Regions from separate parts of the Cryobacterium sandaracinum genome, predicted to be linked through region 1. Evidence: riboswitches for the same ligand, from Rfam matches in the RefSeq annotation. Region 1 holds a riboswitch; each other region holds the start of a gene.
The links. A riboswitch is a leader RNA that binds a small molecule or an ion and turns the genes downstream of it on or off. The one in region 1 is predicted to bind thiamine pyrophosphate.
Positions count from the first base shown of each region.

Region 1 (10,586 bases):
GACGCCCAGCTGCACTACCGCAACGTCGACGTGTCCTCGATCAAGGAACTCGCACGCCGCTGGTACCCTCGGGTGTACTTCAACGCCCCCGCGAAAGACGGCGGACACCGCGCCCTGGCTGACATCCTCGAATCCATCCGCGAACTGGCGTACTACCGCCAAACCGTGTTCGTGGCCGACCCCGGGCCGTCCAGCCAACAGGCGAAGAACAGCGCGGCCGAAGCCGTGAACATTTTCGCTGCGAACATGTAATACACTTGTCAAGTTGCCTTCTCTGTGAGAAAGCAGCGCATGGTGGGTATAGCTCAGCTGGTAGAGCATCCGGTTGTGGTCCGGAAGGCCGCGGGTTCAAGCCCCGTTACTCACCCCAATTGAAACACGCAGAAACAGTCCATCGAACGCGCGACCGGGCCCTCGGATCCGGCCGCGCGTTCGCATTTCCGGCATCGAAACGCCTCACCGAAATGGTGTCCTCGCCTCGGCCTCCCCGCCGATCCAACGGCGTCCGGGACAGCTGAAAGGGATCTCTCCATGCGTGCTCGTTTCGCCCTCCCCGCCGTCGCTGCGGTGGCCGCCTCCCTGCTCACCGGCTGCGTCGACAACACTGTGCCGGTTCCCGGAGCCGACGCCACCGCGCCCGCCAAGACCGTGACCGAAGATGCCGCCGCCTCGGCGCTGCTCCCGGAGAAGGTCCGCGCCTCCGACACGCTCGTGATCGGCACGAGCCCGAATTACTCCCCCAACGAGTTCAAGGACGATTCCGGCAACCCGATCGGCTGGGGAGTCGAACTCGGCGCCGCGGTTGCCGCGAAGTTGGGTCTGACCGCCGACTACAAGGTCGCGAATTTCGACACCATAATCCCGAGCATCATCGGCGGCGAGATGGACCTGGGAAACTCGTCCTTCACCGTCAACCTGAAGCGCCAGGAGCAGGTCGACTTCGTCAACTACTACACGGCCGGCATCCAGTGGGCCTCCGCCACCGGCACCACCGTCGACCCCGACGACGCCTGCGGCCTGAAGATCGCCGTGCAGTCCACCACCTACGAGGACACCGACGAAATCCCGGCCAAGAGCGCCGCATGCGTCGCCGCCGGAAAGCCCCCGATCGACAAGCTCAAGTTCGACACCCAGGACCTGGCCACGAACGCCACTGTGCTCGGCCAGGCCGACGCCTTCAGCGCAGACTCCCCGGTCACCCTCTACGCGATCCAGCAGACCGCGGGCAAGCTGCAGAAGGCCGGCACCTCCTTCGACGAGGCACCGTACGGCATGGCCGTGGCGAAGGACTCCGGGATGGCAGCGGCCGTGCAGGCTGCCCTGCAGTCCATGGTCGACGACGGCTCCTACGGCGAGATCCTCAAGACCTGGGGCGTCACCGACGGCGGCCTGAGCACCATCACGATCAACGGCTGACCGGCTCCCTGAGAGGCTGAACGAATGTGAGATGCTGAACGGATGCCGCAGCTGACTCACGAGGAGTTCGAGCGTCTCGTCGTCGACGAGCTCGACCTCCTGCCCGACGACATGGTCGACGGCCTGGACAACGTGATCTTCGTGGTCGAGGACCGACCCGAAGACGGCACGATGGACACCCTCGGGCTCTATGACGGGGTTGCCCTGACCGAGCGCGGGCAGTACGGCTTCGGTGAGATGCCGGACCGGATCGTGCTCTACCGGGAGCCGCTGCTGGAGCTCTGCGCGGATCTCGGGGAGTTGCGCGACCAGGTGCACATCACTCTGGTGCATGAGATCGCCCATTTCTACGGCATCGACGACGACAGGCTGCACGACCTCGGCTGGGGATGACCAACCACCGTTAGCCTTGCGTCATGAGTAGATCCCGGCCTGCCCGCGTCATCGGCGCCACGGTCGGCGCCCTCGTCATCCTGTCCGTCGGCGTCTACGGGCCGGCCACCCTACTGGGGCCGTTGCCTGAGGCCACCGCCACGCTGGTCACGCCGGCGGCCGGCGAGTCGGTTCCGTTCCCGCCCGCGCTGCCGGCCACCGGCGGCAGCGCCGTCATCGGCCTGGCCACGGTCACACCCGATCCGGCCTTCCCGGAGACGACGGCGCTGGACGCCGACGCTCTCGCCACCACCCTGCCTCTCGCCGTGGCCGGCACGGCCGAACCGCTGCCGATGGCCGCGGCGACGAAGATCGTGACCGCCCTGGTCGTGCTCGACGCGAAACCGCTGACCCTTGGTGAGACGGGGCCTCAGATCCCGATCACGGCCGCGGATTACCAGGACTACATCGACTACGGCAATTCCGGTGCCCGCACCGTCGTGGTCTTCCCGGGCGAACTGTGGACCGAGACCGAGCTGCTCCAGGCGATGATCCTCGGCTCCAGCAACAATCACGCCGACACGCTGGCGCGTTGGGCCTTCGGCTCCCTCGACGCCTACAGCGCCGCCGCCAACGCCTGGCTGGGCAAGCAGGGCCTCGACGGCACTCGTGTCGCCGACGCCACCGGGCTCAACGACGAAAGCGTCGGAACGGCCACCGACCTTGCCCGGCTGGCCGGCCTGGCCGCCGCCGACCCGGTGATCGGTGCCATCCTCTCCCAGCCGGCCTCCGCCCTGGTGGGCCAGCGCGGCGTGGACAACACCACGGCGTTCCTGGCCGAGGAGGGCGTCACCGGCATCACCCGCAGCTACACGGACGGGGCGGGCGTCTGTTTTCTCTTCACCGGTCAGGTGCAGGGCCCGGACTCGACCTACACCTTTGCCGGTGCCCTGCTCGGCGAACCCGATTACGACACCCTGACCAGTGACGTCACCGCCCTGATGGAGAGCGCCCGCGCCGGGGTACGCGAGCTGCCAACCCTCGCCCAGGGTGACGCCTACGTGGAGTTCAGCACACCGTGGGGGGCCGAGGCCTCCGGAACCGTGCGCACGGCCACGACGACGTACGGCTGGCAGGCCCAGGCGCCGGGCGACGCGGAGGTGATCCTGGAGACGGTGTCGACCGGCCGGGCGGGCAAGACCGTCGGCCGGGTCACGGTGGAGACCGGGGGCACCGAGGTGACGTCGACGCTGGTGCTCGACCGCACGATCAGCGCGCCGGGCCTCGGTTGGCGGCTCCTGCACCCCGTGCCGATGATCTCGGCGCTGATCGCCGCGGACCGCTAGCGGCGAAAGGCTGCCGCGACCGCCCGCCGGCTACTGGTCTGCGGCTACTCGCGCTCGCCGGTCGGCAGGAACGGGTCGCTCTCGCCCGCGTCGAACCGGTAGCGCACGTGCACGCGGCCCTGCACATCGCGCACGTCCTCCTCGTCGTACCAGAACAGCGTTTCGACCCCCTCGACGGCGGCCATCATGCTGACCCGGGCGTCATGTTTGCCCTGGATCAGCACCCGGGTGTCGACCTGGCCCGCGAGGGGACCGTCAATGAATTCCGCGGTGTAAACGACATTTTCAGCACCTTGATCAGCCATGCCTCCAACCTAGTCCCGGGCACCGACTTACGGGCGACGGATGTCCGGGGTCCCGGCCAGCCGGATCGTCGCCTGCCGCTCGGGCGCCTCCCGCTCTCGGTAAGCGTCCCAGCCCGCTTCCCACTGGTCCCAGTGCGACCGGAACAGTTCGCCGTCCCGGGCGAGGGCCCGCTGCTTGCGGATGCGGTCGTCGGCGGCCAGCCAGACCCGGATGTCGCTGAGTGGCGCGTGGGCGGCCGCCAGGGTTCCGCAGCCCTCCACGATCAGCGGGCGGGCCGGGTCGACCGGGTGCCATTCTGCCAACTCGCGCCGCTCCCAGTCATAGCGCCGCCAGGCGGCGGGCCGGCCCAGTCTTCTCGGGGCGAGCACCTGTTCGCGCAGGTGCGTGACGGCGGCGTCCAGCCCCTGCCAGCCGGGGTAGATGTCATCCAGCCGCACCAGGGTGGGCCGGAGCGGTCCCGGCCAGGCGACGACAAGCGCGTCGGCGAGGGTGCTCTTGCCGGCGCCGCTCGGCCCGTCGATGAGAACGACGGGCGCCACCCCGGCGGCGGCAAGGTCGCGGAGCACGGGGGCCAGCAGCATCCGTCGGTCACCGACCGGATCGGGGGCGGCCGGTTCGAGGGCGGCCGTGGGCAGATCAGGTGAGGACAAAGTTCCAGCTTCCCGTCGCCACGGAGACGCTCACCGAGAGCAGGGCCACGGCCAGACCGATGCCGACCAGGGCCACCTCGCGCCCCCGGAAGCTGGAGGGGCGGGCCCAGGTGCGCCGCACCGAGGCGCCGAACCCGCGGGCCTCCATCGCCGTCGCGAGTTTGCTGCCGCGCCGGATCGACAGCACCAGCAGGGCGAAGGCCTGGCTGAGCAGCCGGCGCAGGACGCCGCGGTCCGCGATGCCGCGGGCCCGCCGGGCCAGTTCGAGGGCGCGCCAGTCCTCGAGGAACAGGCCGACCAGGCGCAGCCCGGCCAGACCGCCAAGCACGAAGCGGGCCGGCAGTTTCACGACTTGGCCGAGGCCGTCGGCCAGGTCGGTGGGGTCGACGGTCACGAAGAGCACGACCGACGGCAGTCCGATGGCGAGGATGCGCAGGGTCGTGGCGATGGCCAGCTCGAGTGATCCCTCGGTCACGTTCACCAGCCCGAAAGACCAATAGACCGCCCCGGCCGCCTGCCCGTAGAGCAGGGTGGTGACGCCGGCGGTGGGTGCGGCGATCCAGACCGGCAGGGTGCGCACCGCGAAGGCCTTCAGGGACAGCCCGGCCCAGAAGAAGAGCACGAACTCGCAGGCGAGGGCGACGACTGCGGAGACCCAGTCGATGGTGAGGATGAGCACGCCCGCCAGCAGCAGCGCGGCGGCCAGCTTCGCGACCGGGTTGATCCGGAAGATGGCCTGGGTTCCCCGGGCAGGCGTCAGCACGCTCACCGGGACACCGCCGCCCGCGGCGTGACGCTGCGGCCGGCCCGCCCGGCCAGATGGTACTCCCGGTCAGCCAGGGCGACCACGAAGTCGGTGTCGTGCGAGACGGCGACCACCGCGGTGCCCTCCCGCAGGAGTTCGTCGAGCAGGGCCACGATCTCCCGCCAGGTGCGCAGGTCCTGGCCGAAGGTGGGCTCGTCGAGCATGAGCAGTCGTGGCTGGGTGGCCAGCACGGTGCCCACCGACAGCCGACGTTTCTCTCCGCCGGAGAGGGTGAACGGGTTCGCCTCGGCCAGGTGATCCAGGCGCAGGCGCTGCAGCACCTCGTCGACCCGGGCATTGATGTTCGCCTCCGGCCGTTTGAGGGCGCGCGGCCCTACGGCGAGTTCGGCCCGCACGGTGGCGGCCACGAACTGGTGCTCCGGGCTCTGGAACACAGTGCCGATGCGGGTGAGCAGCTGGCGGGACTTCCAGCGGATCGGTTCCTCGTCGGCCCCGCCGGCGAACTCCGGGCTCGCGAGAACCGCTCCCCCGGCCGGTTTTAGCAGGCCGGCGAGGGTGAGCATCAGGGTCGATTTGCCGGCGCCGTTCGGTCCGGTGACTGCCAGAGCGGTGCCGGCGTGCACCGTGAGGTCGATGTCCCGGGCGAGCACGTCGGCGCGCGTGCGCGCGACCGCGAGGCCGGGCGTGCGGAGCAGAGGGACCGAGCCGGGCGCCGACGCCGAGCTGGTCTCGCGCCGCGATGCAGTCAGGCCGTTGCCCCGCCCGGGCACCCAGACACCCGCGGCCGCGAGCCGTTCCCCCTGCCTGGTCAGCACGTCGTCGGGATGGCCGTCGGCCAGCACTCCCCCGGCCGCGTCGAGCACGATCACCCGGTTCACAAAGTTCTGCCAGACGGCGACCCGATGTTCGATCACGATGAACGTCGCCGCGGAGTTCTCGAGCACGCGGGCAACGGAATCGCGCACATCCAGCACGCCTCCAGGGTCGAGATTCGCTGTGGGTTCGTCGAGCAGCAGCAGCCCCGGCCGCATCGCCAGCACCCCAGCGAGGGCGAGGCGCTGCTTCTGTCCACCCGACAGCGACGACGTCGGATGGCTGAGCGGCAGGTTCAGGCCGACCATGTCCAGGGCGTCGCTCACCCGGCGCCAGATCTCTTCGCGGGGCACCCCCAGGTTCTCGCAGCCGAAGGCGACGTCGTCGCCCACCCGCGCCAGGATCACCTGGGAGTCAGGGTCCTGCAGGAGCAGCCCGGCCTGGCCGCGCGCTGCGGTCGGCTCGGCGCCGTTTACAAGCAGCTGACCGCGCTGCTCGCCCTCCTCGTCGCCGCCGAGAACCCCGGCGAGGGCGTGCAGCAGAGTGGATTTGCCGGCCCCGGAGGCGCCGAGCAGCAGCACGCGCTCGCCCGGCTCGATTCTCAGGTCGAGGCCGTTGACGGCCCAGCCCCGCCGCCCGGCATGCCGCCATCCCCAGCCGCGGGCCACGACGGACGCTCCCGAGACGGATGCCGCTGCTGCCGGTGTCATCGCCGTCCCCCTAGACCTGGGTGCGGTTCGATCGCCCGGCGGCGAACCGCGACAGTGCCCCGGTGCGGGCGAGGCCACGCATGGCCAGCCAGGACAGCAGTCCGGCCACGACAATGCCGGAGACGATCGAGGAGGCGGTGTAGATGGTGATGAAGGGAACGGCCGATCCGGGGTACCAGAGCAACAGGTCGTTGACGGCGAGGGCAAGGCCGGCACCCGCGCCGGCGAGCAGGGCCACGACGAGGCGGTAGTTGGCGTAGAAGAACAGCGCGAAGACCAGCTCCGCGCCGAGACCCTGCACCAGGCCGGAGACCAGGATGGTGGCTCCCCAGGCGGTGCCGCCGACCAGAGTCGACACGACCGCCGCCAGCAGCTCGGTGTAGAGCGCGGCGCCGGGTTTGCGGATGATGAGGCCGCCGAGCACGCCGGCGAACAGCCATCCGCCGCCCAGGAGAGCCTGCAGGCCCGGCAGCAGCGGGGTGAGCAGGCCGCTGAGCGGGTTGTACGCCTGGTTCCAGACGACGAAGATGAGCCCGCTGGCCACGCCGATGACACTGGCGATGACGATGTCGACGACCCGCCACCGGAAGTTACGCGGCTGGCGGGACGTGGTGGAGGTGAGAAGAGTTGTTGTAGCGTGCACTGGTCGTGCCCTTTCCGTAGATGGTTCCAGGGCACGGGAACGAGAAAATTTGCCTCCCTGCGCTGGCATGATCCAGATCAGGTTCGACGGTCGAAGCTTCAGAAGCTTCCTCTCAGCCCGGTTGACCGGACTCCCGTGTTCGATTCAAGTATAGACCTCGGCCTAGACTCGCGGGATGGAGTCCTCGCCTCGCCCCCGCATCACTGTCGGGCGCGAATGACGTTCACCGTTCCCCTGATCCTCGCCGGGCTGTTGCTTCTGTTGCTGCGCCACTTCATTTTGCGGCGACGACGGATGCGACGCGGGCTACCCGTGCGCGGACCCTGGCACATCCCCCGCAGCTGGCGGGAAGGGCCGGGCTCCCGCCAGCGGCTGGGACGCTGGCGGTGTAGCTGGCGCGGGCGGCGTTGACCGCCCGAACGCGGTACGCTCGACGTGGTGTGTCGGGAAGTCTGGTCGACAGCAATGTCCGTGTGCCACAAAATCCTGATTGACTGAGGCTCGTCCATGCCGAAACCATCACCTCTTCCTCCCACCCCGAAACTTAACGTCTTTCGCCGCAGCAGCTATCCCGAGTACCTGCACGTCTCGACGATCCTGCGCAAAGAGACCGTGGGCGGCGCTCTCCTGCTGGTGGCGACGGTTCTCGCGCTGACCCTGGCCAACACCGGGGCCTCCGATTTCTACTATGCGGTGCGGGACTTTCAGATCGGCTACGAGCCGTGGCACCTCAATCTGAGCCTCGGCGCGTGGGCCGCCGACGGACTCCTGGCGATCTTCTTCTTCATTGCCGGGCTCGAACTCAAGCGTGAGTTCGTCGCCGGCGATCTGCGCACCTTCAGCCGCGCGGTCGTCCCGGTCGCCGCGGCCGTCGGCGGCGTCATCGTTCCGGCTGTGATCTTCACCGCCATCGTGTTCAGCTCGGGGCCGGAAATGTTACGAGGCTGGGCCATCCCCACCGCCACCGACATCGCTTTCGCCGTGGCCGTGCTCGCCGTGATCGGCTCCAAACTGCCCAGCGCTCTGCGCATCTTCCTGCTGACCCTGGCCGTGGTCGACGACCTGCTCGCCATCGCCATCATCGCCTTCTTCTATTCCGGCGACCTCCAGCCTGTTCTGCTGCTGCTCGCCATCGTGCCGCTGAGCCTCTTCGCCTTTCTGGCGCATACGCACTCCTATCTGTTCGGCACCACCAGGTGGGCCGCGGGCGCCGTTCTGCTGCCGCTCGGCCTCGCCACCTGGGTTCTCGTGCACGGCTCCGGCATCCACGCCACGGTGGCCGGAGTGCTGCTCGGCTTCGCCGTGCCCGTGCTGCGCAGCCGACGTGGCGGCGGACCCGACGCCGGCCCGGGCCTGGCGCAGAACCTCGAGCACCGCATCCGCCCGCTCTCGGCCGGTTTCGCCGTGCCGGTGTTCGCGTTCTTCTCCGCCGGGGTCACGATCGGCGGCGTGTCAGGCCTGACAACGGCCCTCACCGACCCGGTCGCGATCGGAATCGTCGTAGCCCTGGTGGTGGGCAAGCCGGTTGGCATCATGCTCGCCACCTGGCTGGTCACCAAGACCACCCGGGGCGCCCTTGACCCGGACCTGGCCTGGGTGGATGTGATCGGCGTCGCCATGCTCGCCGGTGTCGGCTTCACGGTGTCGCTGCTGATCAGCGAGCTGGCTTTCGGGCAGGGTAGTCCGCACGACGAACACGCCAAGGTGGCTATCCTGACCGGTTCGCTGCTGGCGGCACTACTCGCGACCGTGGTGCTGCGGAGCCGCAACCGGCACTACGGGCGCATCGCCGCCAAAGAGGCGCTCGACGCCGACAACGACGGCGTCCCAGACGTGTTCGGGGCCGATCCGGCTCGCGACGAGCGGTTCGGCGGGCACTGACAGGGCCGGAGCGCACCCAGCCGCCCAACTCCCTCAGCCGGAGTGTCTGCTGGTCGTCACGGGCGGAACGCCGTGCCCGGCACCGAACCAATTCGACGGAGATTCATCGATCAACACCCGTTTTTGAGCCCAAATGCGCTGTTCAGGGCACAATCTCCGTCGAATTCGTTCGGGACGGATGTGCCGCAGGTCCGCGGACTCGAAAGACGCGGCGGTTAGAGCCTACGTTCATCCACCGCGTCGCTGTCCGCGGGAAAACGCGCGTCGGAATCGGGAACAAGCGCAACGGAGCCCGCGATCCGCGAACCCCCCTCAACCTCGGCCATGGAGACTCACTCATCGAGCTGGCCGGCGGGCACTGCTAGCGCCGGAGCGCAGTCAGCAGCCCGACATCCTCAGTCGGAGTGGCGGGGCGACCGGGCGGCTGGGAGCCTTCGCTGCTAGCGTTTGAGGGCGCGGACGACGCGGGAGATCGCCTTGCCGGCCACCCAGAGGAACGGGATGCCGACCGCGAGCAACGAGATGACGTTGGGCTCGAAGCGCACCGTCGTGCCCGATTTGACGTAGGCGCCGATCGGCAGGGATGCCCCGCCGCCCCCGCCGCCGGACCCGCTGCCGGTGGCGGCGGAGTCACCCTCGCCACCGCCGAAGCCGTAGTAGACGAGAGCAACGGGAATCAGGGTGACGCCGTCCACCTGGACCGGATCACCGTAGGCCGACCTGACGCCGGCGGTACGAGAGATATCTGCGAACTTCTCTGGAAGGCTAGTCATGGATTCAGGCTACCCCCTGTCTGGTTTGCGGTTGCCTGATCAGAGTGGGCCTGATCAGGGTGTGTCCGGATCCAGCAGCGACGCCGGGCGCACCGTGCCGCGCCCGAACCTTGCGGTGACCGAGTCCACGGCCCGTTCGGCTCCCCGCCAGTCGTCGTCGGGGTCCCAGAGACCGGTGCCAGTGCCGTCGCCACCGCTGAGCTGCTCAACGCGCACGCCGATGAGGCGCACCCGGATGCCGGAGGCCGCCAGAGCCTCGAAGCTGGCAGCCACCTCCTCGTAGATCCGGCGTCCGACGCTGGTCGGTTCCGACAGGGTGCGGGAGCGGGTGACGGTGCTGAAGTCGGTGTAGCGCACCTTGAGCACCACGCAGCGGCCGACGAGGCCTGCGCGGCGCAGCCGGGCAGCCACCGCAACGGACTGCCGCAGCAGTTCGCTACGGAGCCGGGCGACATCCGTCACGTCGTATTCGAAGGTGACCTCGTGGCCGACACTTTTCTCCTCGTGCTCCACCGTGACCACCCGAGGGTCCCTCCCCCAGGCAAGCTCGTGCAGCTTGCGGCCCGACGCGTCGCCCACGCACTTCTGCAGCACCGCGAGCGGGGTGCGGGCGAGGTCACCGATCTGACGCAGGCCCTGCCCGAGAAGCGCCTGCTCGGTCGTGGCGCCGACCCCCCACAGGGTGCCGACGGGCAACGGATGCAGGAATGCGAGGGTCTCGTCGGCGGGGATCACGAGCAGGCCGTCGGGTTTCGCCCGGCCCGACGCCATCTTGGCGACGAACTTCGTGCTCGCCGCGCCGACCGAGCAGGTGAGCCCGGTTTCGGCCTTGACCCGGGCCCGGATCTTCGCGCCGATCTCGGCCGGGGTGCCGTGCAGGCGCCGGGCACCCGCCACGTCGAGGAAGGCC
Region 1 is NZ_SOGO01000031.1:108,560-119,145, forward strand. Features, by position in the region: gene orn (oligoribonuclease) at 1-252, shown strand, start outside; tRNA gene E3T25_RS10920 (tRNA-His) at 295-370, shown strand; gene E3T25_RS10925 (ABC transporter substrate-binding protein) at 532-1,416, shown strand; gene E3T25_RS10930 (metallopeptidase family protein) at 1,459-1,809, shown strand; gene E3T25_RS10935 (D-alanyl-D-alanine carboxypeptidase family protein) at 1,833-3,134, shown strand; gene E3T25_RS10940 (hypothetical protein) at 3,179-3,439, opposite strand; gene E3T25_RS10945 (nucleoside/nucleotide kinase family protein) at 3,467-4,090, opposite strand; gene E3T25_RS10950 (energy-coupling factor transporter transmembrane component T family protein) at 4,077-4,859, opposite strand; gene E3T25_RS10955 (ABC transporter ATP-binding protein) at 4,856-6,379, opposite strand; gene E3T25_RS10960 (ECF transporter S component) at 6,390-7,022, opposite strand; TPP riboswitch at 7,060-7,169, opposite strand; gene nhaA (Na+/H+ antiporter NhaA) at 7,530-8,903, shown strand; gene E3T25_RS10970 (hypothetical protein) at 9,344-9,676, opposite strand; gene E3T25_RS10975 (DNA polymerase IV) at 9,731-10,586, opposite strand, start outside.

Region 2 (10,586 bases), on a different contig from region 1:
TACAATGCCTGTATTACAAACAATAGCAGCATTACAAGCAATGACAGCGGACAGTCCAGCTATCCCGAGCTTTGCGGCGTGCTTGGGGCGGTGAGTACAGGCGCTTCGGCGTCGCTCTACGCTGCGGAGGCTTCCGTTACCGCGCCCGGTGGGGGAGTGTGAGGGGAACACCCCTCACCGGCCGGCCCGCCCGGGGCCAGCCGGTGCTTGCGGCTAGATGTTGCGGAGCATGCTCACCACGGTGGGGAACGGCGACAGGCTCTCAACGAGGGCGTCGACGGTCCCGGCGTCGGGCTTCTGCGCGAAAGACTCCTGGATCCGGGCGTACTGGGCGTCGGTGAGGCCGACGGTCTCACCGTCTCCGGTGACGCTGACGGCGACGGCAGTGCCGAAGATGACAGTGCGGCGGCCGAGGCGGTGTGCGAGCAAGGTCGCGGGCAGGTTCAGGGTTGACCCGTTGATGAGTCCTTCATCATCGATGAAGAGGTCGATGTCGTCCTCCAGACCGACGACGTCAAACATCCGGCAGCCGATGGCGGCGACGATGTCCGCCCCGATGCTGGCCGCGTCCACGTCCAGGGTGGTGATGGTTTCGGTCGGGTTGATCTTGACGCTGCGGATGCTGGTGGTCATGGGGTTCTCTCTCCAAGGTTGGTGAGGTGCGCGGGGTCCCGAGCTTTCTCGTGGGCAGTGGTTGAGTTGTCGTCCACCGTTTTTCTGCCCTTGGTGGCAAGAGAAATCGATTGAGAGCGGGAGTGCCGGAGTGCCCGCACTCTCGTGCGAAATAAGGGAGCCCGCGACCGCGTGCGAGAGTGCGGGTGACGCAGGCACGGAGCGAACTACGATGATTGGCCACCAAGGGAAGAAATGTTTTGAAAGAGTCAGGCCGGCGCAGCCGGCTCCGTGTGGGTCCGGCCTCCGGGCCGGATTCACCTGGTGGGGGAGTGTGAGGGGGCACCGTCCCCCTCACGGCGGCCGGCCCCTCGGCGGGCCGGCCTACGCGGCGGCTATTCGGGCCGCTGGTGCTGCTGGATCTCCGCATACGGGGCGGTATCGGTCCAGGTGTAGCCGGTGCTGACACTGACCGTCTTGGGGTTGGCGCGGACGACTTCGCGCCACTGGCCGCGGATCTTCACCCGGTCACCCTTCTTGACGGTGCTGCGGTCGTAGCCGGTGACTGTTCCGCTCTCGATCTGGGCGGCGCGCACGGCTTCCCAGTACGCGATCTGGTCGCGCTTTTCGGCGAGGATGGGTGCGAGGTGGTCTGCTCGGGCCTGCTTCTGGGCGTCGGTGGCGTCGATGTAGCCTTGTGCGTCGTCGTAGCGCGGGGCGATGATGCGTCGTTCTAACTTGCGGAGCTCGGCCCCCAGAGTGTCGATGCGGTTAGCCACCGTGACGGGCCGGTAGCGGGCGTCGGTGGTGTGCGTGGCCGCGTCGGCCCTTGCCTGGGCGTGGGTGGCGTCGGCGCTGGCTGCAACTGATTTACGCATGGCGTTATCTGCTTTGGCGATCGCGTTGCGGTGGCGTCCTTCGGAGTGGTGGCCAATCTTGATCGGTTCTCCTCCTTCGGGCAGGCGGTCAAGCGCGCTCCGGGCGCGCGTCCACGCGTCGTCGCTTGCGGTTGCCTTGCGGTCGGCTGTGGCGGCCAGGGCGTCGACCCGGTCGGCCTGACGTTCGATCTTTCCGGCCTCGACCTCGGCGGTCGTGCGTCGCGTGCTGTCGATGTCTGTTTCGACCTCGAATCCGGCCGCTTCCAAGGCCTCCTGGGTGCGGGTGATGGTGTGGAGATGGGGGAGGCGGTCGCGGGACTGGGGGACGAACCAGGCGCTGATGCTGCGCCCCCAACGCCAACCGACGGTCTTGAGGACGTCTGCGGTTCCGTCGCCTTTACTGGTGCCGTCGATCATGGTTCCGGCGGCGTGGCTGTGGGTGATGATGAGCATGATTTCTGTTTCCTCGATTAGGCGAAGCTGTCGGCGTAGCGGGTCGCGGTGCAGGTTTCTCCGGGCTGGGTATCTACGGCCCCTTCCGAGGTGCACCCGCTGCAGGCGCACCCGTCCGCGTAGCGCTCCCGCGGGTAGGTGTTCTCGTACCGGTAATCGGACTCGACCATGGAATCTCTTCTCTTCGTGAACAACTGTTTTTTTGGCCTGTCTGGCAAGAGAAATCGAGAGCGACCGGGAGTGCCGAAGTGCCCGCAGTGCCGGGCGAAATAAGCCCGCAGGGCGCGTCCGGCACTGCGGGTGACGCAGGCACGCAAGGGAGCTACGATGATTGGCCAGATAGGACAAAAATGCTCAACAAGCAGTGCCGCACAGCGGCTCCATATCGCTTCTGACGGCTTGGCCGTCGCGGTTTCGGAGTGATATCACTCTGATATTCCGTGGCGGGGGAGTGCGAGGGGGATTTCCCCCCCTCGCCGGCCAGCTCGGGAGCTGGCTGGCTGCCCGGTCTAGAGTGCGGCGGCTTCCTCAGCGTTCGTGACGAGCTGTGCACCGAATTCGCGAATCAGGCGGTGGCATCCGGCACTGGTCGGGGACGTGACCGGGCCGGGGACGGCGCCTACGGGGCGGGCGATTGTGAAGGCGTGGGTTGCGATGTTCAACGATCCCGATCGGTAGCCAGCTTCTGTGACGACAGTTGAGCGGGCGGCGGCCGCGATCAACCGGTTTCGCATCAGGAACCGGTACCGGGTGGGGCTCTGTCCGAAGCTGATTTCGGAAGCTACCGCGCCCGTCTCAGCAATCCGGGTGAGCAGAGCGTCGTGGCCCGTGGGGTAGTACCGGTCGAGTCCGCCTGCAAGGTACGCGACGGTGCGCCCGCCGCTAGCCAGCGCTGCCCGGTGAGCCATTCCGTCTACCCCGTACGCTGCACCGGAAATGATCACGTGGCCCCGGCTGACCAGGCCCGCGGTGATCTCCATGGTGACGTGTTCGCCGTAACCGCTGGAGGCTCGAGCCCCGACGACGGCTGTGTTCAGGGGGTCGGCCAGGATCTCGGTGGCGCCTCGGACCCAGAGCGCATAGGGGGCGGCGGAGCCGAGGTCGTTGAAACCGGCGGGCCAGTGCGGGTGGGCGGGGGTGATCAGTTCTGCCGACCCGGTGTCTGCGGCCGCGAAAGCTGCGGCGATGTTGCCCGCACTCGCGCGAGGTCGGGTGCGCGCGCGGAGTGTGGCCAGGTCGAGTCCTGCCGCGTCGCCGGTGCCGTGCAGGACCACGTTCAGGGCTTCTTCCGCGCCCAGGGCGGCGATGAGGTTGCCGGTGTCCCTGTCTCCGGGCTCGCTGATGATGGTCCAGATTCCGCGCGCAGCTGCGTCGGTAGTGAATCGCTGGATGGTGGGAACGTGGGTGCTGATGCTGGCGAGCGTGTTCATGGGTTCTCTCTCCCTCGTGGACAACTGTTTTTTTGGCCTGTCTGGCAAGAGAAATCGAGAGCGACCGGGAGTGCCGAAGTGCCCGCAGTGCCGGGCGAAATAAGCCCGCAGGGCGCGTCCGGCACTGCGGGTGACGCAGGCACGCAAGGGAGCTACGATGATTGGCCAGATAGGACAAAAATGCTCAACAAGCAGTGCCGCACAGCGGCTCCATATCGCTTCTGAAGGCTTGGCCGTCGCGGTTTCGGAGTGATATCACTCTGATATTCCGCTAGGGGAGTGCGAGGGGAATTCCTCACTGCCAAGTGCGATGCTGACCCAGCACAGGTTCTGGAGATGACGGCGCAGGTCAGGACGGCCCTAGGAGGTAATCTTCCTATCTAGGGTGGATATATGAGCCCTTCGTTAGTGCCGAGCACCACGTATCTGCAGAAGCTTCAGGCCGAAACGGCCCGCAGGATACAGAGCTATGAGTCGGTGCCGTCGCCGTTCTCCGGGGCCCCGGACGAGCTCGCAAGCGCCGTCGAAGCCCAGGTAGAGGCACTCGCCCGGGACCTGAACGACGTTGTTCACACCCTGCACGCCGACCCGGAGACCGCCTTCGCCGAGCATCGAAGCGCCGCTTATCTGGTGGAGCTGCTCGGTCGCCACGGGATAAGCGCACAGCTCGGCGTGCACGGGGTAGACACCGCAATTCGTGCCGAGATCGGGTCGGACTGCGGCCCGGCAATCGCGATTCTCAGCGAGTACGACGCCTTGCCCGACGTGGGGCACGGTTGCGGGCACAACGTGATCGCCGCCGCCGGCGTCGGCGCCTTCCTCGCGTTGGCTAACACGCTCAAGGAGAATCCCGACGCATTCAGAGGCCGGGTGGTGTTCCTCGGTACTCCCGCCGAGGAAGGTTTCTCCGGCAAAGAAGTGATGGCCAGGCACGGCGCCTTCGACGGCCTCGACGCCGCGATCATGGTGCACCCCTATGGCTACGACCTCGCCGACCAGGTGTGGCTCGGCCGCCGCGTGCTAACCGTGACGTTCACGGGCGTCGCGGCGCACGCATCCGCTCAACCTTTTATGGGACGCAACGCTCTCGACGCCGCAACCCTGGCGTACCAGGCCGTTGGCCTGTTGCGTCAACAGTTACCGCCGGTAGACCGCGTGCACGCCGTAATCAGTGAGGGGGGAACACGGCCGAGCATCATTCCAGAGCGCGCGGTACTCAAGCTCTACGCCCGATCCAAGTTTGCGGACACGCTCAAAGACCTCAGCGTGCGGCTGGACGACATCGCGCGCGGCGCAGCATTGATGACTGGAACGAGTGTCGAGATCGACTGGGACGAGCACGCCCCCACCCTTCCGGTGCGCACGAACGGTGTGCTCACCGGTCGCTGGGTCGCCGCCCAGCAGCGCCGTGGGCGCCAGCCACTCCCGCTTAGCGTGGTGTCGGAAACCATCGCAGCGTCCACTGACTTCGGCAACGTAAGCCATCGCATCCCCGGTATTCACCCACTCATCAAGATTGCGGCACCAGACGTTGCCCTGCACACCCGCGAATTCGCGGCGGCCGCCGCAACGGATGCCGCGGAGTCAGGCGCCCTCGACGGTGCCTGCGGGCTCGCCCTCACCGCCCTTGATTTTCTCTGCGACGCCGGATTGCGCCGCAGCATGGCTCAAGAGTTCGCGGAGCAGGGCGGCGCGATCGATGTGCCGCACTTCTTCGACTGATTCCTAACTCCGTTTCCTGTCTGACAGCGCACGATCTAACTCCTGACACACCGATCGTTTTGTTCGATCCGACGCAAGGTAGGCTCCATGTCTTCAGCACAGTCCCTCACCCGGCGCACCGTCGTGATTGATCGTGTTCTCGGTGGAATCGAACGCGTCGGTAACAAGCTGCCCGACCCGTTCATGCTCTTCCTTCTGCTGTTCGCAATCACGGCGGTGGCGTCGACCGCGATGGCCTGGGCGAACGTCACGGTGCAGTTGCCCGGAACCGACGAGATCACGGTGATCACGGGTTTCTTCACCGCCGAAGGGCTCACCTGGTTCACCCAGAACATTGGGGTCAACTACTTGGGTTTTCCGCCGTTGGCGACAGTGCTGCCCATCCTGCTCGCGGTCGGTGTTGCCGAGAAGTCCGGCCTGCTCGCCGCGCTGATCCGTAAGGCCTTCGGCTCGGCACCACGCTGGTCGCTGCCCTACGCCGTGGCATTCGTGGGAGTCGTAGGGTCGATCATGTCTGATGCGGCCTTTGTGGTCATCCCCCCGCTTGCCGCCCTGGTGTTTAAGGCTGCTGGCCGGCACCCCGTGGCCGGGCTGCTCGGCGGGTTTGCTGCGGTGGGCGCCGGCTACTCAACCTCGCTGTTTGTAACGAGCCTCGACGCGCTGTTCGCCGGGATCACGACGTCGGTCACACAGAACCTGCCGAACGCCGGTTCCGTCGTGACCCCGGTATCGAACTACTTCTTCAACGTGGTCTCCGCGCTCGTACTCATCGCACTCGCCGGCTTCATCATCGACAAAATTCTGGAACCGCGTTTGGGGCGGCAGCAGATTGCGCGCGACGAGATCACTGACGACGACGTGTTGGTTCCCTCCGTGATGAACACGCGGCTCACGCACACCGAGAACCGCGGCCTGTTCTGGTCGTTCGTGGCCGGCATCGTGGTCGCCGGAGTGATTCTGGTTGGCGTGCTCCTGCCGGAATCCTCCTGGCGAAACGAAGACGGCGAGTTTCTGCCGCGCTCACCCCTGTTGAGTTCGATCGTGTTCATCGTTTTCGTTATGTTCGTGATTCCAGGACTGGTGTACGGCAAGATCACCGGAACCATCGCCAGGGGCAGCGACGTGCCTCGCGTGATGGGGCAGGCCATCAAGGACATGAGCGGATTTCTCGTGCTTGCATTCATCCTCGGCCAGTTCGTCGCCCTGTTTAATTTCTCCGGAATCGGAAGCTGGCTCGCCGTTGCAGGAGCCGGGGGCCTTGAGTCCATCGGCCTCACCGGATATCCGGCCGTCGTCGCCTTCGTACTGCTTGCCTCGCTGCTAAACCTCTTCATCATTTCGGGTTCGGCCATGTGGACGCTGATGGCCGCCGTGTTCGTGCCGCTGTTCGTATTACTTGGCTACGAACCTGCATTCATCCAGGGTGCGTTCCGGGTGGGAGATTCGGCCACCCAGGTACTCACACCCCTCAACCCGTACATGATCGTGCTACTTACGATGCTGCGTAGGTACGAGCCACAGGCGGGCCTTGGCACCGTGATCGCCCGTATGCTGCCCTTCGCAGTCACGTTCTGGATCGCTTGGGTAGCCGTGCTGAGCGTCTTCTACTTCTTCGACCTACCGATGGGCCCGGGCAACGGCATCATGATCCCGCAGTAGTAACTGCGCAAGACCGGAGGAATACCCCGCACGGGGGCCTCCTTAAGTTCAGTGCAACCCGAAGGGATTTTTATGACTTCCAGCCAGACCACGATCTATGCCCTGCACGAGAACCCTGAATGGTTTCCGCCATTTGCCCGGGCCTTTGAAGCAGAGGGTATGGAGGTGAAGGAATGGCTGCTCACCGACGGCGTTCTCGACCTGGATTCGGTACCGCCGGAGGGAATCTTCTGGTCGCGCATCAGCGCATCCGCTCACACACGCGACCACGGAAAGTCGAAAGACTACGCGCGCGCCGTGTTGGCTTGGCTCGAGGCCCACGGCCGCCGCACGGTGAATGGCCGGCGCGTTCTCGAGCTCGAGATGAGCAAGGCGCGGTGGGCCGTGAGCAAATTCTCGATGCCGCACACGACTTTCCCACCCCGTTTATGACCAAGCACAACCAGGGCGGCAAGGGCCTCGGCGTTCGCAAGTTCACGAGTCACGAAGAGCTCGCCGCGTACGTTGCCTCTTCCGAGTTCGAGGAGCCGCAAGATGGCATCACACTCATTCAGGAATATATCCAGGCTGCGGAACCGTTCATCACCCGGGTTGAGATCGTGGGCGGCGAGTTCATCTACGCCGTCAAAGCCGACACCGCACGCGGCGGCTTCCAGCTGTGCCCGGCGGATGCCTGCGCCATCGACCCGATCACGCGCGAGCTGATCATGCCTCCCGGCGCCACCATCGCACCCGTAGCCGGTCAGCAACTGTTCAGCCTGCGCGAAGACTTCGACCACTCGATTATCGAGAAATACCTCGAGTTCGCGCGCCGCACCGGGTTGGAAGTCTGCGGCATCGAGTTCATCGAAGCCGAAGATGGCCGAGTGCTCACCTACGACGTGAACACCAATACGAACTACAACGCGGTTGTTGAGGCCGAAGCCCCTCGTTCGGCTCCACGTGCCCTGGCTCGGTACCTCAAAAAACTCGCAGCCTGAAATACGTGGCGCCGGCCCCGGTACCAGCTCACGAAACGGATAAAACTCTCGTTGGCGCGGTGGTTAGCCGTGGAGGCTAAAACCACCGATGCAGCGTTGGGATGAAGATACCGACATCTTTTGCGACGCCGGCGAGAGGGATCTATTGGCGAAGAATTTCTTCGCCGGAGAAGTACGCAGACTTTTACGACTCAGTCGGGAAGTACTGGTTGCCCTCAACCAGGATGGTCGTATCCGACTTTGCCACCACGACATCATTTCAAACTGCGTGATACATGGCCGACTGAGCGTTGTGTGCGGGCTGACCCGCAACTGCGCCGAGTGTAGGCGGCTTACCTGGCCCAGTTCCCTAACCGGGAACACATCACGGCGCACAACCAGGGACATGAGCATGATCTCGGGCATGCGCCATAGTGCCCGGTCAGATGTCGCTGGCGATCTCAAACATGGAGATTTGGGGGATACTGGCCAGCAATGAGCCCAGGTCGGTCGCACCCGCACCCGCACGCCAGTGACGATATGCCGCGTCAGCTTCGGCCGACGCCCACCGCTCCAGCAAGATCATGTGGGCGGGATCATCGCAATCAAGCAACACATCAACACCCAGACACCCCTCAAATGCACGGGTCCCGACCAAAATGTCTCGCAGCATGGCCTCCGCCCCGAGAACGGCCTCTGGTTTTAGGCGAAGGTCAAGAAGAACTATCAGGGCCATGAAAACTCCAATTCACATCAGGGTAGAAGGTCGGGCGTAGTGCTTAGAAATTGAGGATCTGGTAGCCCTCGACTACGAGATTGCGGATACTGGCGTCGCCGTTGTACTCCCAGCGGCCACCCACCGGCCTCGACCGCGTCCCGTGGGATGCGACACAGAATGCGCACGCGACCCGGATGTTGTCGTGTAGGGCAACGGCGAGAGGGTTCATCCTATGCTTGGGGTCTGAGATGGCGGCGAGAGATTCAACACCCAAACCGTCACAAACAACCACGACGTCATCGCCGGCGTCCGTGAATTCACGAGCAGTCTTAAGGCCGCGATATACGCGTGAGCTGTCGGAGCCGATGGACTCATAAATGACGACAGTGATCTTACAAAGTCGACCAGCCCGGCAGTCTCTGAGTTTAGGACGCAAATTCCCAAGTACCAGGCCGTTGCGTATACTCGTCTCCAGCGACACGGGGTGCCGACTGCATGACGGTCGGCTGAGATGACACCCGTTGAACCTGATCTAGTTCGAACTAGCGAAGGGATGTCACGGAGAATTACGTGCACCGCATTGGTGCCGGATCTGGTCCTTTCGCCTTACCCAAGGTGAAGAAAATCATGCAAATAGCAGAGCAGATTGTCCTGGTCACCGGCGGCGCACGCGGCCTGGGCAAAAGCATCGTGAACGCTTTCGCGGCGCAGGGCGCCCGGGTGGTCATCAACTATCGCAACAGCGCCGCAGCGGCGGAAACCCTGGCTGCCGGCTATGGGCCTGAACATGCTCTTGCCGTACGGGCCGACGTCACCGAACCGGCCCAGGTCGCGGCAATGCTCACGCAGGCTCAGGCACATTTTGGCTCCACCGTGACAACGGTGGTCAATAACGCGTTGGCCGATTTCAGCTTCAACGGCGATGCCCGCTCCGGCGCTGCCGTCATCAGCTGGAACGAGTTCGAGGCGCAGTTCTCCGGCAGTGTCCGCGGTGCCCTGAACACGACCCAGCAGGCACTGGCCGGCATGCGCGAGGCCGGGTTCGGCCGCATCATCAACATCGGCACCAACCTTTTCCAAAACCCGGTGGTGCCTTACCACGACTACACTGCCGCCAAGGCAGCCATGCTCTCCCTGACCCGCACCCTTGCCTCGGAGCTCGGCCTGCACAACATCGCCGTGAACATGGTCTCCGGCGGGCTGCTGCGCACCACGGATGCCAGCGCGGCCACCCCCGAGGACGTGTTTGACTTCATCGCCGCCTCCACCCCGCTACGCAAGGTGACAACCCCGGCCGAATTTGCGGATGCGGTACTTTTTTTCGCCTCCCCCTGGGCGCGGTCGGTCACCGGGCAGAACCTGATAGTCGACGGCGGCTTGGTGATGAACTAGGGCCGCGCCGGTCATGTCTGCCCCGCGCCAGCTTCACTTCAATGCGTTCCTCATGGGTTGTGGCCACCACGGCGCCGCTTGGCGGCGGCCGCAGTCGCCCATCGAGCAGTTGGGAGACATCAGTTTCTACGAACGGCTCGCCCGAAGCGCTGAACGTGGCCTCTTTGACGCCGTTTTCTTCGCCGACGGGCATGCCGTCGGCGATGTGAGTACCGGCCCGCGGTGGTTTCTTGAGCCGCTGACGGCGATGGCAGCGATGGCGCGGGCGACGAGCCGGATCGGGCTGGTCAGCACCGTCTCGGCGACCTTTTACACCCCTTTCCACGCTGCGCGCATGCTTGCATCCCTGGATCACATCAGTAAAGGGCGCATCGGCTGGAACGTGGTGACCTCCATGTTTGACGCCGAAGCCCGCAACCATGGAATGGACATGCTGCCCTCCCGCGATCAGCGCTATAGCCGGGCGGCCGAGTTCATCGAGGTGGCGCTGAAATTGTGGGATTCGTGGGAGGACGATGCTCTGATCCTGGACCGCGGAGGTCTCTATGCTGACCCGGCCCGGGTGCGAGCGATCGGCCACTCCGGTGAACACTTCCGGGTGGATGGCCCGCTGACGGTGCCGCGCCCGCCGCAAGGTCGACCGGTGCTGTTTCAGGCCGGCGCCTCCGTCCCTGGCCGGGAGCTGGCCGCCCGTTATGCCGAAGGTATCTATGCGGTGGCATATGACCTCGCCAGCGGGCAGGAGTACTACCAGGATGTGAAA
Region 2 is NZ_SOGO01000014.1:14,446-25,031, forward strand. Features, by position in the region: gene E3T25_RS04335 (hypothetical protein) at 1-162, shown strand, start outside; gene E3T25_RS04340 (DUF3846 domain-containing protein) at 214-633, opposite strand; gene E3T25_RS04345 (DUF3560 domain-containing protein) at 1,008-1,943, opposite strand; gene E3T25_RS16645 (hypothetical protein) at 1,961-2,113, opposite strand; gene dprA (DNA-processing protein DprA) at 2,453-3,373, opposite strand; gene E3T25_RS04355 (M20 family metallopeptidase) at 3,767-5,095, shown strand; gene E3T25_RS04360 (AbgT family transporter) at 5,183-6,754, shown strand; gene E3T25_RS17790 (ATP-grasp domain-containing protein) at 6,827-7,186, shown strand; gene E3T25_RS17795 (ATP-grasp domain-containing protein) at 7,183-7,734, shown strand; gene E3T25_RS04370 (putative quinol monooxygenase) at 8,156-8,449, opposite strand; TPP riboswitch at 8,902-9,002, shown strand; gene E3T25_RS04375 (3-oxoacyl-ACP reductase) at 9,059-9,823, shown strand; gene E3T25_RS04380 (LLM class flavin-dependent oxidoreductase) at 9,837-10,586, shown strand, end outside.
Region 2: it holds a riboswitch for thiamine pyrophosphate, as region 1 does, so the genes downstream of both, E3T25_RS04375 (3-oxoacyl-ACP reductase) here and E3T25_RS10960 (ECF transporter S component) in region 1, are expected to answer to the same signal.

Region 3 (10,586 bases), on a different contig from region 1:
CGCGGAACAGGGCCAACTGCCTGTCCTCGACCTCATTCGCGACCCCAAAGAGGAGTTGCTCATCCCAGCCGCTTAAACGAAAGAGCCCGTCGCTTTCGCGACGGGCTACTGCAAGTTTCGTAGCTCAAACCCTCTGTGCTTGCCGGCCCGAGGTTCAAGCTAATCCAGATCAACAGCCCTCACGGGAGGTTTCTCTATGTCCCAGAGCATAGCGCACGTACCCCGAAATGCACCCGGAATTGTGTCCGGCGTGTCTGGCGTGTCCACTGAAGTGTGGACAGCGTGGGCTTTGACGCGCCGGATGAGTCCGCGCGATCAGGTGCGCGTGATGAAGCGCGACGCGTACGGGCGGGTGGACGAGAATAGTTACCCCCTGATCTACCGTGTTGGGCCGGCCGAACCCACGACGCCGTGGGCGATGAACCTGGCCGATGAGACCGGGTTGTTCCGGGTGCTGTGTTTTGACTTCGACGGTAAAGATAAGCACGGCGTCGATGCCGAGCTGATGGAGGAAGCCGTCGATGAGTGCGACGTGCTCTCCCGCACCCTGGATTCCCTCTCGATCGAGCATGTCGTGTGCCAGTCGTCTGGGACGGGTGGCCGCCATATTTGGCTCGCCCTCCACGGCGGTGCCCCGAAACTCGCTGTCGCCCCGGTGGCCAGTGCAGCGCGGGCGAACTTCCGCCGCTTGGACCACGGCATGCTCCTTAACGCTGTCACTGGTGCCGCGCGGCCGCCCTTGTCTCCGCACCGGGACGGCAGCTACTCCACGGTCCTCCGCGGCAACCTGAACACCCTGATTACCCCGTCGACCACGATTGCCGACTTGGCAGCCTTGGCCGCGGTGCTCGAGGCGCGGAAGCCTTCCCTCCGAGCGGAACACAGTCCCCCGTCGGGCCCGATCGCCACACGTCACCAGGCGCACCGGCCCCTCAGCGTGGCCGGCACCGCCCATATGGCCACCATCGATGGCGGCAGCAACCCGAGCTGGACCGGGTTCATGTGCCTGCTCTCGGCCGCGAACGCCGGCTGGCAGCTGGTCGATGTCGAGCACGCCATCAAGACGGCCCCCGGGCTGGAGCACTTCCGGACGAAGAACACCGGTCGCGGCGACCGCCGCCCCCGGACCGCAGCGGAGGCCCGTGCCCGGTTGGGCCGGCAGTGGGACAAAGCCCAGCAGTACGCCGCGCTCCAGCGCCCACTGCCGGCGGTGCGGGAGCCGCAGGACTTGTCGGAGTTGGACGCCATCGTGACCGACGTCGAAGCCCTCCTTACGCGCTTCCGGGTCAGTCCCGGACGGTGGGGCCGCACCGAAGCGTCCTCGAATCAGCAGACCATTCTCCGCGCCCTGGCCTACCTCACCCTGCAGACCGGCAAACGCACCGTCGCCGCCGCCATCCGGGACCTGGGCCCGATGGGCGGCCTCGGCCGCACCACCGCAGCCGACGCCCTGACCGCCCTCGCTGCTGCCGGTTACATCGAACGGGTCAGTGCGAGCGACGACGGCAACGCCGCCGAATGGCGCCTAGCCTCCACGTTCTCCACAGCTCCCAGTACAGTCCGGTCACAACCATTAAATAACCCCCGCCCCCCGCAGGAAATCCCGTCGTCGATAGGACGTTCTGCAGCTGAGCTCTTCAACACCCGCACCCATCTCGTTGCTTTACTCGAGGAACAACTCACCGACCAACGCCACGACCTCTTCACCCGCCGCGGCTTGGGACACCTTGCTGGCAAGCTCTACGCCCTGCTGCGTCAGCACCCGTCCCTCACCATTGATGCCGCTGCTCGTCTCCTGGGCGTTACCGCCCGGCACACGGCCACGATCCTCAGTCGCCTCCGGTGTCACAAGCTCCTCGTCGTTCACCGTGACGGGTGGGCGAGGTCGAAGCAGGATCTCCGGAACCAGGCGGCCTTGCAGCTCAACGTGCTGGGAACTCTCCTGGCTCGGGCGGAGCGTTATCGGATCGAACGAGAGGTGTGGGCGTGGTGGCAAGCCGAACTAAGCACCATGATGTCAGCGCCCCGGTCTCGGCCGCGGCGCCCGCATGTGTCGAGCCGGCCGTTGTTTGAAGCGAGCTCACCGGGTGAGCGGGTGTGGCCGAAGTATCCGCGGTCGAGTGATCAGCGTGGTGATCATCGTTCTGCGCGTGAGCTGGTGAATCTGGGTGTGTTGAGCCCGCAGAATCGTTGGCAGTATCTCGGAAACGCCGCCTAACCGCTAGGTGCAGCTTCGGAGGTTACAAACCGGTGTTCTTTGGCTGGACAGGGCGCATGGATGAGTCTGGATGGCCTTGTGTGTGGAGTTTCGAGGTGTGGTGATTAGGGGTGGGTAGGTCTCCCACAAGCTGTCTCTTGGTTGCGGTGAGCACGGTTGTGTCGGCTAGAGACGTTCGAAGCTGCATGGCAGCAGTGATGGTAGCGGACCCGAGCGTTGGTCCGGCGTCGCTCGGGATAGATGAGGGAACCGCTTTACGAGTGCGATGGGATACCTGGAATCTGCGTTCATGTGGTGGCATGGCAATGGGGATGAGGGTAGTCCCGCAGCTTTCCGCAGTGAAGACGTCAAGTGCGTCCCTCTCGGAAACGTCGAGCATCCCGGCTTTGGCTGCACGGTGGAGGGGACCGGCGAGAATGGTTGCTGCCGCCTCAGCAGCGGGAGTGGTTTGACCTGGTCGCGATCCTCGATACGTCAGCGAATGGAGGGAGGGGTTCGCGTACCGAAATCTCCATGAAGATTCCACGCGCGCCGCAGGCCGGTGGTGGGATTCACGGCTACCTGCCTGGCACGGCTCTCCGAGTGGTGCGCCGCGAAGCCAGCGGCGGCGACAGCGTCACGTAGGCCTTGCTTGTCGCCAATCGGCGGTATACGGCGGGTGGCTGCACACCGGCCGCGCGGCTGCCGGCGGAATTTGTCAAGGAGAATGAGGCCAGTGAAAGTTGCGGCGACTCGTTTCGTTTCGGTGTGGTCTTCATAGACTGCTGGGCCGTTGATCCGGACGGTAAGGCATTTGATAACTTCAGTGAGGACGTAACGGTGCAATAGTGTGCGTCAGGGAGGCTGGTGGTCATGCCGACAATGTCTGCTCTCGAAGGTGCGTTCTGCCGCAGTGCACCATGGCGTCTGGCGGCGGGCCGAGTTGTCTTGTGGGCGACACAGGGTGTTTCGTTCACCGGTGACGTTCTTGAGATCGGAGGGGGTAGTGGTGCGACGGCCGACAGGTTAGCGCGGGCAAATCCGTCACTGCGCCTGACGACGACCGATTACGACCCCGTGATGGTTGGCGTCGCACGAAAACGTCTTGCAAAGTATCCACACGTGGCGGCGCGCCAAGCCGACGTCACACAGCTTCCCTTCGATGACGAAACTTTTGATTTCGTTGTAAGTTTCCTGATGCTGCACCACGTTGTCGACTGGGAGAAGGCAATCGCAGAGGTTGCACGTGTGCTCCGGCCCGGCGGCATTTTCACCGGTTATGACCTCACTGCTTCTCGAGCCGCTTCGTGGGTGCATTCGACCGATCGCTCCCCACATCGGCTCATCGAACGCGGGGCCTTTGAACCTGTTCTCGGACAAGTCAGACTCGATGCTAACGGGCTGAGGTACACCTTCGGCGGTCGAGTGATGCGATTCACTGCACGCAAGCTTGCATTGCCCACCTGAAATGAGTGGACGCGTGTCAGGCAGGTCCAAGCAGGTCCCATCGACCGCGACCAGACGTCGTCCGGTCGTGAGTTGACCCCAGATTGCATGGAGTCGCTCGCCGATTAGGATGTGATCGACGAGTGGCATCTTAGACTGCCGGGCGCTCGGGTGTTCAAGATCCACCAGTAGGCGGGCAGGTTCGAGCGGTGAGAGCCCGCACTGGACGAGGTGTGGGGCCGCTAGCAAGCGCAGCAGTTGTATGCGGGCCAGGCTATTGGAGTCGAATTTTGCCCCGCCGCGGGTGGAGCTGATAGGAACTTCCGCAGCGGGGAGACGGCGATGATCGGTGCGGCCAGCGCAGTCTCCACTCTATGAAGGGGCGGCCGTTTTGCAGTGTTCTAGACTGTGCACGGGCCGAATGTGCCCTGCTGAGGGTTGATGGTTTCCTGCTGCGGTTCGCAAACTCTTCCCGGCACACCCAGTTAATAAATCTGAGCGAGGACGTTGAATGAGGCGTTTCACGGCGGATGATGTTTGCCTGCTGCTGGCGCGGTTGCGGGAAAGAACACCTCTGGTGCAGTGCCTGACCAACGCGGTGGTGACGAACTTCACCGCTAACGCGTTGCTGGCGATCGGGGCTGCGCCGGCGATGACCGATATCCCCATCGAGGCCGACCAGTTCGCCCGTATTGCTTCGGCCACGCTGGTGAACTTGGGCACTCCGCATGCGGAGCAGCGTGTAGGCATGCAGGAAGCGGCCCGGGCGGCGCACGAGATCGGCACGCCGTGGGTGCTCGACCCGGTGGCCGTCGGCGTCCTTTCGGTGCGCACCCGGCTGGCCGCCGATCTGCTGGCATACGCGCCCACTGCAATCCGCGGCAACGCCTCCGAAGTGATTGCCCTGGCCGGCCTAGGCCACGGTGGCCGGGGGGTGGACTCGGTCGATACCGCGGAGCAGGCGTTGGATGCCGCTGTCCGACTTGCCGACCGGTACGGCTGCATCGTCGCGATTTCTGGGGCCACCGATTTGATCACCGACGGAACCGATGTCATCCGCCTGAGCAACGGCCATCCCTACCTCACCCAAGTCACGGGTGGAGGGTGCGCGCTTGGCGCCGTAACCGCGGCTTTCCTCGCGGTCGGCGACGATCGTCTTGTTGCAACTGCCGCCGCGACGGCCGTGTATACGATCGCGGCCGAACGGGCGGCGGTGGGCGCCGGCGGTCCGGGCAGTTTTGCCGTCGCGTTCCTTGACGCATTGGCGAGCGTTGACGGGTCCGCGATCCGGGCGTCGATAGCAATTTCATGACTGAGTTCAGTAGGGAGACTTTCACGCCAGGCGTGTATCTGGTCACCGACACGGCGTTATGTGGCAGTCGCGGGGTGGTCGAGACGGTGCGGGCGGCGGTAGACGGTGGCATCCAAACGGTGCAGATCCGGGAGAAAGATGCGTCCGCTGCCGACTTCTATCAGCTCGTGTTGCGCATATCCGAGGCTGTCGGTGGCCGGGCCGCTATTCTCATCAACGACCGGATCGACGTGTTTCTGGCTGCCCGCGCTGCGGGTGCCCGCGTGCATGGTGTCCACGTCGGCCAAAGCGACCTTCCGGTTACGGCAGTGAGGATGATCGTCGGCGACGACGCGATCATCGGGTTGACCGCCAATACTGTCGATCACGTCCGCCAGGTGGCTCTCCTGCCGGATAGAACGGTCGACTACCTGGGTGTTGGTGTGATCCGGGCGACGGCCACGAAGGTGAACCATCCGGCGCCGATCGGCGTGGACGGTTTCGCCGGGGTCGCCGCCGTGGCAGGCCTGCCTTGCGTGGCCATTGGCGGAGTCATGCTGGACGACGTGGGCGAGCTGCGCCGGGCGCGGGCGGCAGGTGTTGCCGTGGTGTCCGCGATCTGTGCCGCGGCAGACCCGAAACGGGTGGCCGAGGATTTTGTGGAGGAGTGGAACCGATGATCCGTCCCGTCTTGGCGCGCACAGTACCCCGAGTTCTTAGCATCGCTGGTACTGATCCAACCGGTGGGGCCGGCATCCAGGCGGACTTGAAGAGCATCGCCGCGCAGGGCGGCTACGGGATGGCCGTCGTTACCGCACTGGTTGCCCAGAACACCCACGGGGTGAGGTCGGTGCATATTCCGCCGGTGGCCTTCCTTCGCGAGCAGCTCGATGCCGTCAGCGACGACGTCACTATCGATGCGGTCAAGATCGGGATGCTCGGCAATGCCGAGATCGTTCAGGCCGTCGATGACTGGTTGGAGAAGGTGAAACCGCCGGTGGTGGTGCTTGACCCGGTGATGGTTGCCACCAGCGGCGACCGGCTGCTCGAGCCGGCTGCAGAAAGCGCCATGATCCGGCTGCTCAGCCGGGTCGACTTGGTCACACCGAACCTGGCGGAATTAGGGGTGCTGTTGGGAGAGCCGACCGCTTCGACCTGGCCGCACGCACTCGAGCAGGGCACGCGACTCTCAGCGGCGCATAACGTCATTGTGCTGGTCAAGGGCGGCCATCTGGAGGGTGCCGTGTGCCCGGACGCGCTGGTGGATGCCACCGGACAGCTTCCCGCCGGCCGGCAGATGATTGAGGTTGCAGCCGATCGGGTGGACACCACCAATACCCACGGAACCGGATGTTCAATGTCGTCGGCGATGGCGACATTGCAGGCCCGGCTCGGGGATTGGAGCGCCGCATTATCGATGACCAAGTCCTGGTTGCAGGAGAGTCTGGAACACGCCGACGAACTCGAGGTCGGTACCGGGCGTGGTCCTATCCACCACTTTCATCGGTTGTGGGCAGGCGGGCCGACCCAAGGCTGACCCGCACTGTTTCGGGGCCGGCCAGCGCGCCGGTTAGCACGAGCACTCCAGCCAGTGCGAGCAGCGCCGCGACGGCACCGTGGGCGCCGAGCACATTCTGCAGGGCCGGCAGATAGTACGGGTAGAGGGCTGGAATGACGATGGAAAGGCTGTAACCGACCCCGTAGCCGCTGGAGCGCACGGCAGTCGGGAAGCGTTCGGCTAGGTAGGCGCCGACCGGGCCGTAGCCGGAAACCGTGACGATCTGCAGCGCCACGACCAGCAGCACCAGAACCGTGGTGCCGGCGGCAGCGAAGATCGCCAGGAAGATTACCGGCCCTAGTACCGCTGCGATCAGGCCGAAGCCGATGAAGAAAGCGCGTCGGCCGGTGAACGTCGACAGGTGCCCGCAACCTGCCATGGTGACGGCGCTTGCGGCGGTGCCGCACATCATCGCGAACGATATGGTTTGTGCGCCCAGGTCAGCATCGACGCCAAGTTGCCCAGTCAGCACCGGGATGGCCATGTAAGTCAGCAACCACATGCCGCTCATCAGAATGAATACCTGCCACAGCGCTCGGCGGTGTTCGCCGATGAGAATTTCCTTCAGCGGGTTCGTGCGGCGTGGGGGGTGGGTCCACGTCGGGGAATCCTGAACCCGGGCACGATAATAGGCGAGCATTCCAAAAGCGAGCACGGCGCCGAGCAGGAATGGGATGCGCCAGCCCCATACGTTGTAGCTGGCGGCGTCGAGCGTGCCGTGGAGTACGAACACCAGGCCGGCGATGGTGGCGTTGGCCCAGGGAGACATCCACATGATCAGCCCGCTGACAAGCCCTCGCCGTTCAGGCTCGGACCATTCCATCGCCAACGGAACAGCCGAGGTATATTCACCGCCAAGAAAAATTCCGCCGAGAAAACGCAGCGCCAGGATCAACAGGAGCGATCCGCCACCGAACACGGCGTGGCTGGGAACCAGTGCGATCAGCAGTGTCGTCAGCGCCACACCGGTGAGTGCGACCTTGGTCGTCGCCGTGCGGCCGATGCGGTCGGAGATCGGACCGAAGATCGCTGCTCCTATCGGCCGCCCGAACAGCGTCGCGACAAAGACCAGCCCGGCGTTGTTGACCAGGTTTTCCGACCCGAAGAGATGCGCCGCTGCCGGCGTCAGGGCGATGACGGGCAGGAAGATGTCGAATTGGTCCACATAGTTGCCGAAGATCCCGCCCCGTATGGCGCGGCGCATGCCTGGCAGTGCGGACGGCGGCAGTCGGGCGGGGGCAGAGGCGGTGCTGGGGTGGGCGTAACGCATCAACTTCACTTCCTTTGCCGGCATTACCCGGTAGGTTCAACGGTCGAAGCTGCCTCAGCTTCCTCTCAGCCCCTGCAAAAGGGCTCCCGTGTAGACGAAAAATAACATAGCACCCTGTGTCAGAGGCTGCGTTTAGCCATGTTCTGGCCCTTTTTTCTGGTTGTGATTGTCTGCAAGCGCGCGCCGAGAGTGGGGATCCGGCGGCGACCTCGGCGGAGTCGTAATGGTGATGTTCGATGACTTGGTACGCACTCATTGAGTGTGAACCAACACGTTGTTCGCCCAGGCTTGGCTGCTTCTTGGTTACACTCGTCTTGAACACGGGAGTCCGGTGAGCCGGGCTGAGAGGAAGATTATCAATCTTCGACCGTCGAACCTGATCTGGATCATGCCAGCGCAGGGAGGCAATTTTCTCACATCCCGTGCCCTGATATTCCTGCAATCAAGGAGGGCACGACAGTGCAACTATCCCTACTCAAAAGTACGCCCTCGCCGTGGATAACGGTAGGTGCGCTCGTTCTTGCCGCAGCGACAGTTCTAAGTGGCTGCGCCTCAGGCTCGGCGACTGGCACCGCTTCGTCAACCGCGTTGACTCCGGTGGCCTTCGCCTTGGACTGGACACCGAATACCAATCACACCGGACTGTATGTCGCTCTTGAGAAGGGCTACTTCACGCAGGCGGGGCTTGAGGTGAAGGTGCTCCCATACAGCCAGTCATCCACCGACGCACTCATCAACGCCGGCTCAGCTGACTTCGGTATCAGCTTTCAGGACACGGCCACCTTCGCGGCGGCAGCGGGTGTGCGCAACATCTCAGTGATGTCGGTGCTGCAGCACGACGCGACGGCGATCGGGGTCCTGGCCAGCCGCGACGACATTCGCAGCCCGAAGGACCTCGACGGCAAGACCCTCGGCCTGGCAGACCCCAGCGCAACCTTTCCCACCGAGGCGTCGGATGTCATCAAGAACGACGGCGGAACGGGCGAGTTCAGGAAAATCACGCTGGGCACCTCCGCCTATGAGGCCCTCTATGCCGGCAAAGTTGATTTCACCTCGGCATTCACCACCTGGGAGGGCATCGATGCCGCTCTTCGTGGCACCCCGATGAAGTTCTTCGCTCTGCACGACTATGGCCTACCGGACCAGTACTCGGTGATCGTCGAGGCAAACCGGGCCTGGACTGCCAAACACCCTGCCGCCACTGCTCAGTTCGTCCAGGCCCTGCAGAAGGGGTACCAGTACGCCGCCGATCGTCCGGATGCCGCGGCGAAGATTTTGATCGACGCCAACCCCGGTGCCTTCGAAAACACGGAACTCGTTTACCAAAGCCAGAAAAAGCTGAGTGCTTCCTACCTCAAAGATGCCAACGGTAAAGTAGGCACCCAAACGGCAGAGACCTGGCAGCAGCTGGCCGATTTCCTCTACCGTGCCGGCCTCTTGGCCGACGAAGACGGCAAACCACTCACCACGGCGCTGGACACATCAACACTGTTCACCGAGCACTACCTCAATGAAAAATAGCATCACCGTGAAGCGGGCTACAGCGCCCCGCACGACGGCATTCTCGGCGCTAGCACCTCCCGCCGCGATCCTCGTCGCGCTCGTGATCACCTGGCAGGTGGCGGTGATGGCAGCCGGAGTGCAGCCGGCGATCCTGCCCTCCCCGCAGCGCATTCTTCAGCAGGGCTGGGAGGCCCGCACCACGATCTGGGACAATACGCTCCCCACCCTGCAGGAGACGTTTCTCGGCTTCGCCGTCTCTCTGACCGTCGCTTGGACGCTGGCGATCCTGATCGACTTTTCGCCATGGCTGCGGCGAGCACTGGTGCCACTGCTGGTGGCATCCCAAGCCATACCCATCATTGCGATCGCGCCGCTGATAGTCATCTGGTTCGGATTCGGTATGCTGCCCAAAACCATCGTCATCGCCCTGGTGACATTCTTTCCAGTCACGGTCGGCCTGATTGACGGCTTCAACCGCACCGATCGAGAAGCGATCAATCTGCTGCGCAGCATGGGGGCCAACCGGTGGAAGCAGTTCGTGTATGTGCGTCTTCCGTCGGCGCTTCCCTCGTTCTTCACCGCACTTCGAATCGGAATCGCCTACGCCGTCACCGGTGCCATTTTTGCCGAGTACGTCGGCGCCGAGCGGGGCCTGGGCATTTATATGGCGATGATGAAGAACTCGTTTCGCACCGATCTTGTGTTGGCTGCCGTTGCGGTGACCGCGCTCGTGAGCGTGTGCCTGTTCCTGTTGACCTACGTCGCCGAACGGGCAATCATCCCTTGGCATTCGAAGGAACGCAGGAGCTGGCATGGCTGAGGCGACTCCCCCGAAGATCGAACTGCGCGGAATAGGTAAGTCTTTTCCGCTCGGCCGCGGGCAGGTGAGGTCGGTTCTCGACGACATCGCCTTCTCGGCGCAGCCGGGCGAATTCGTTGCCGTGATCGGTCCTAGCGGATGCGGGAAGAGCACCATGTTCAACATCATGGCCGGCCTGGAGACGGCCAATTCCGGCGAGGTCTTGGTCGACGGGGATGTCGTCACCGGTCAACACAAACACTTCGCATACATGCCGCAGAAGGATTTGTTGTTCCCGTGGCGCAGCATTCTGGAGAACACTTCCCTCGGCCTCGAGGTTGCGGGGGAAACCAAGAAGACCGCCCGAGCACGGGCGGGCAGTTTTTTCGCGGCCTTCGGCCTGTCCGGTTTTGAAGATGCACATCCTTACGAACTCTCCGGGGGCATGCGCCAGCGCGCGGCCTTGCTGCGCACCGTGGTGCAGGGCAGAGATGTCCTGTTGCTGGACGAACCGTTCGGGGC
Region 3 is NZ_SOGO01000014.1:25,881-36,466, reverse strand. Features, by position in the region: gene E3T25_RS04430 (hypothetical protein) at 1-76, shown strand, start outside; gene E3T25_RS04425 (hypothetical protein) at 302-2,218, shown strand; gene E3T25_RS04420 (class I SAM-dependent methyltransferase) at 3,071-3,664, shown strand; gene thiM (hydroxyethylthiazole kinase) at 4,155-4,955, shown strand; gene thiE (thiamine phosphate synthase) at 4,952-5,614, shown strand; gene thiD (bifunctional hydroxymethylpyrimidine kinase/phosphomethylpyrimidine kinase) at 5,611-6,471, shown strand; gene E3T25_RS04400 (MFS transporter) at 6,422-7,762, opposite strand; TPP riboswitch at 8,073-8,182, shown strand; gene E3T25_RS04395 (ABC transporter substrate-binding protein) at 8,372-9,283, shown strand; gene E3T25_RS04390 (ABC transporter permease) at 9,273-10,085, shown strand; gene E3T25_RS04385 (ABC transporter ATP-binding protein) at 10,078-10,586, shown strand, end outside.
Region 3: it holds a riboswitch for thiamine pyrophosphate, as region 1 does, so the genes downstream of both, E3T25_RS04395 (ABC transporter substrate-binding protein) here and E3T25_RS10960 (ECF transporter S component) in region 1, are expected to answer to the same signal.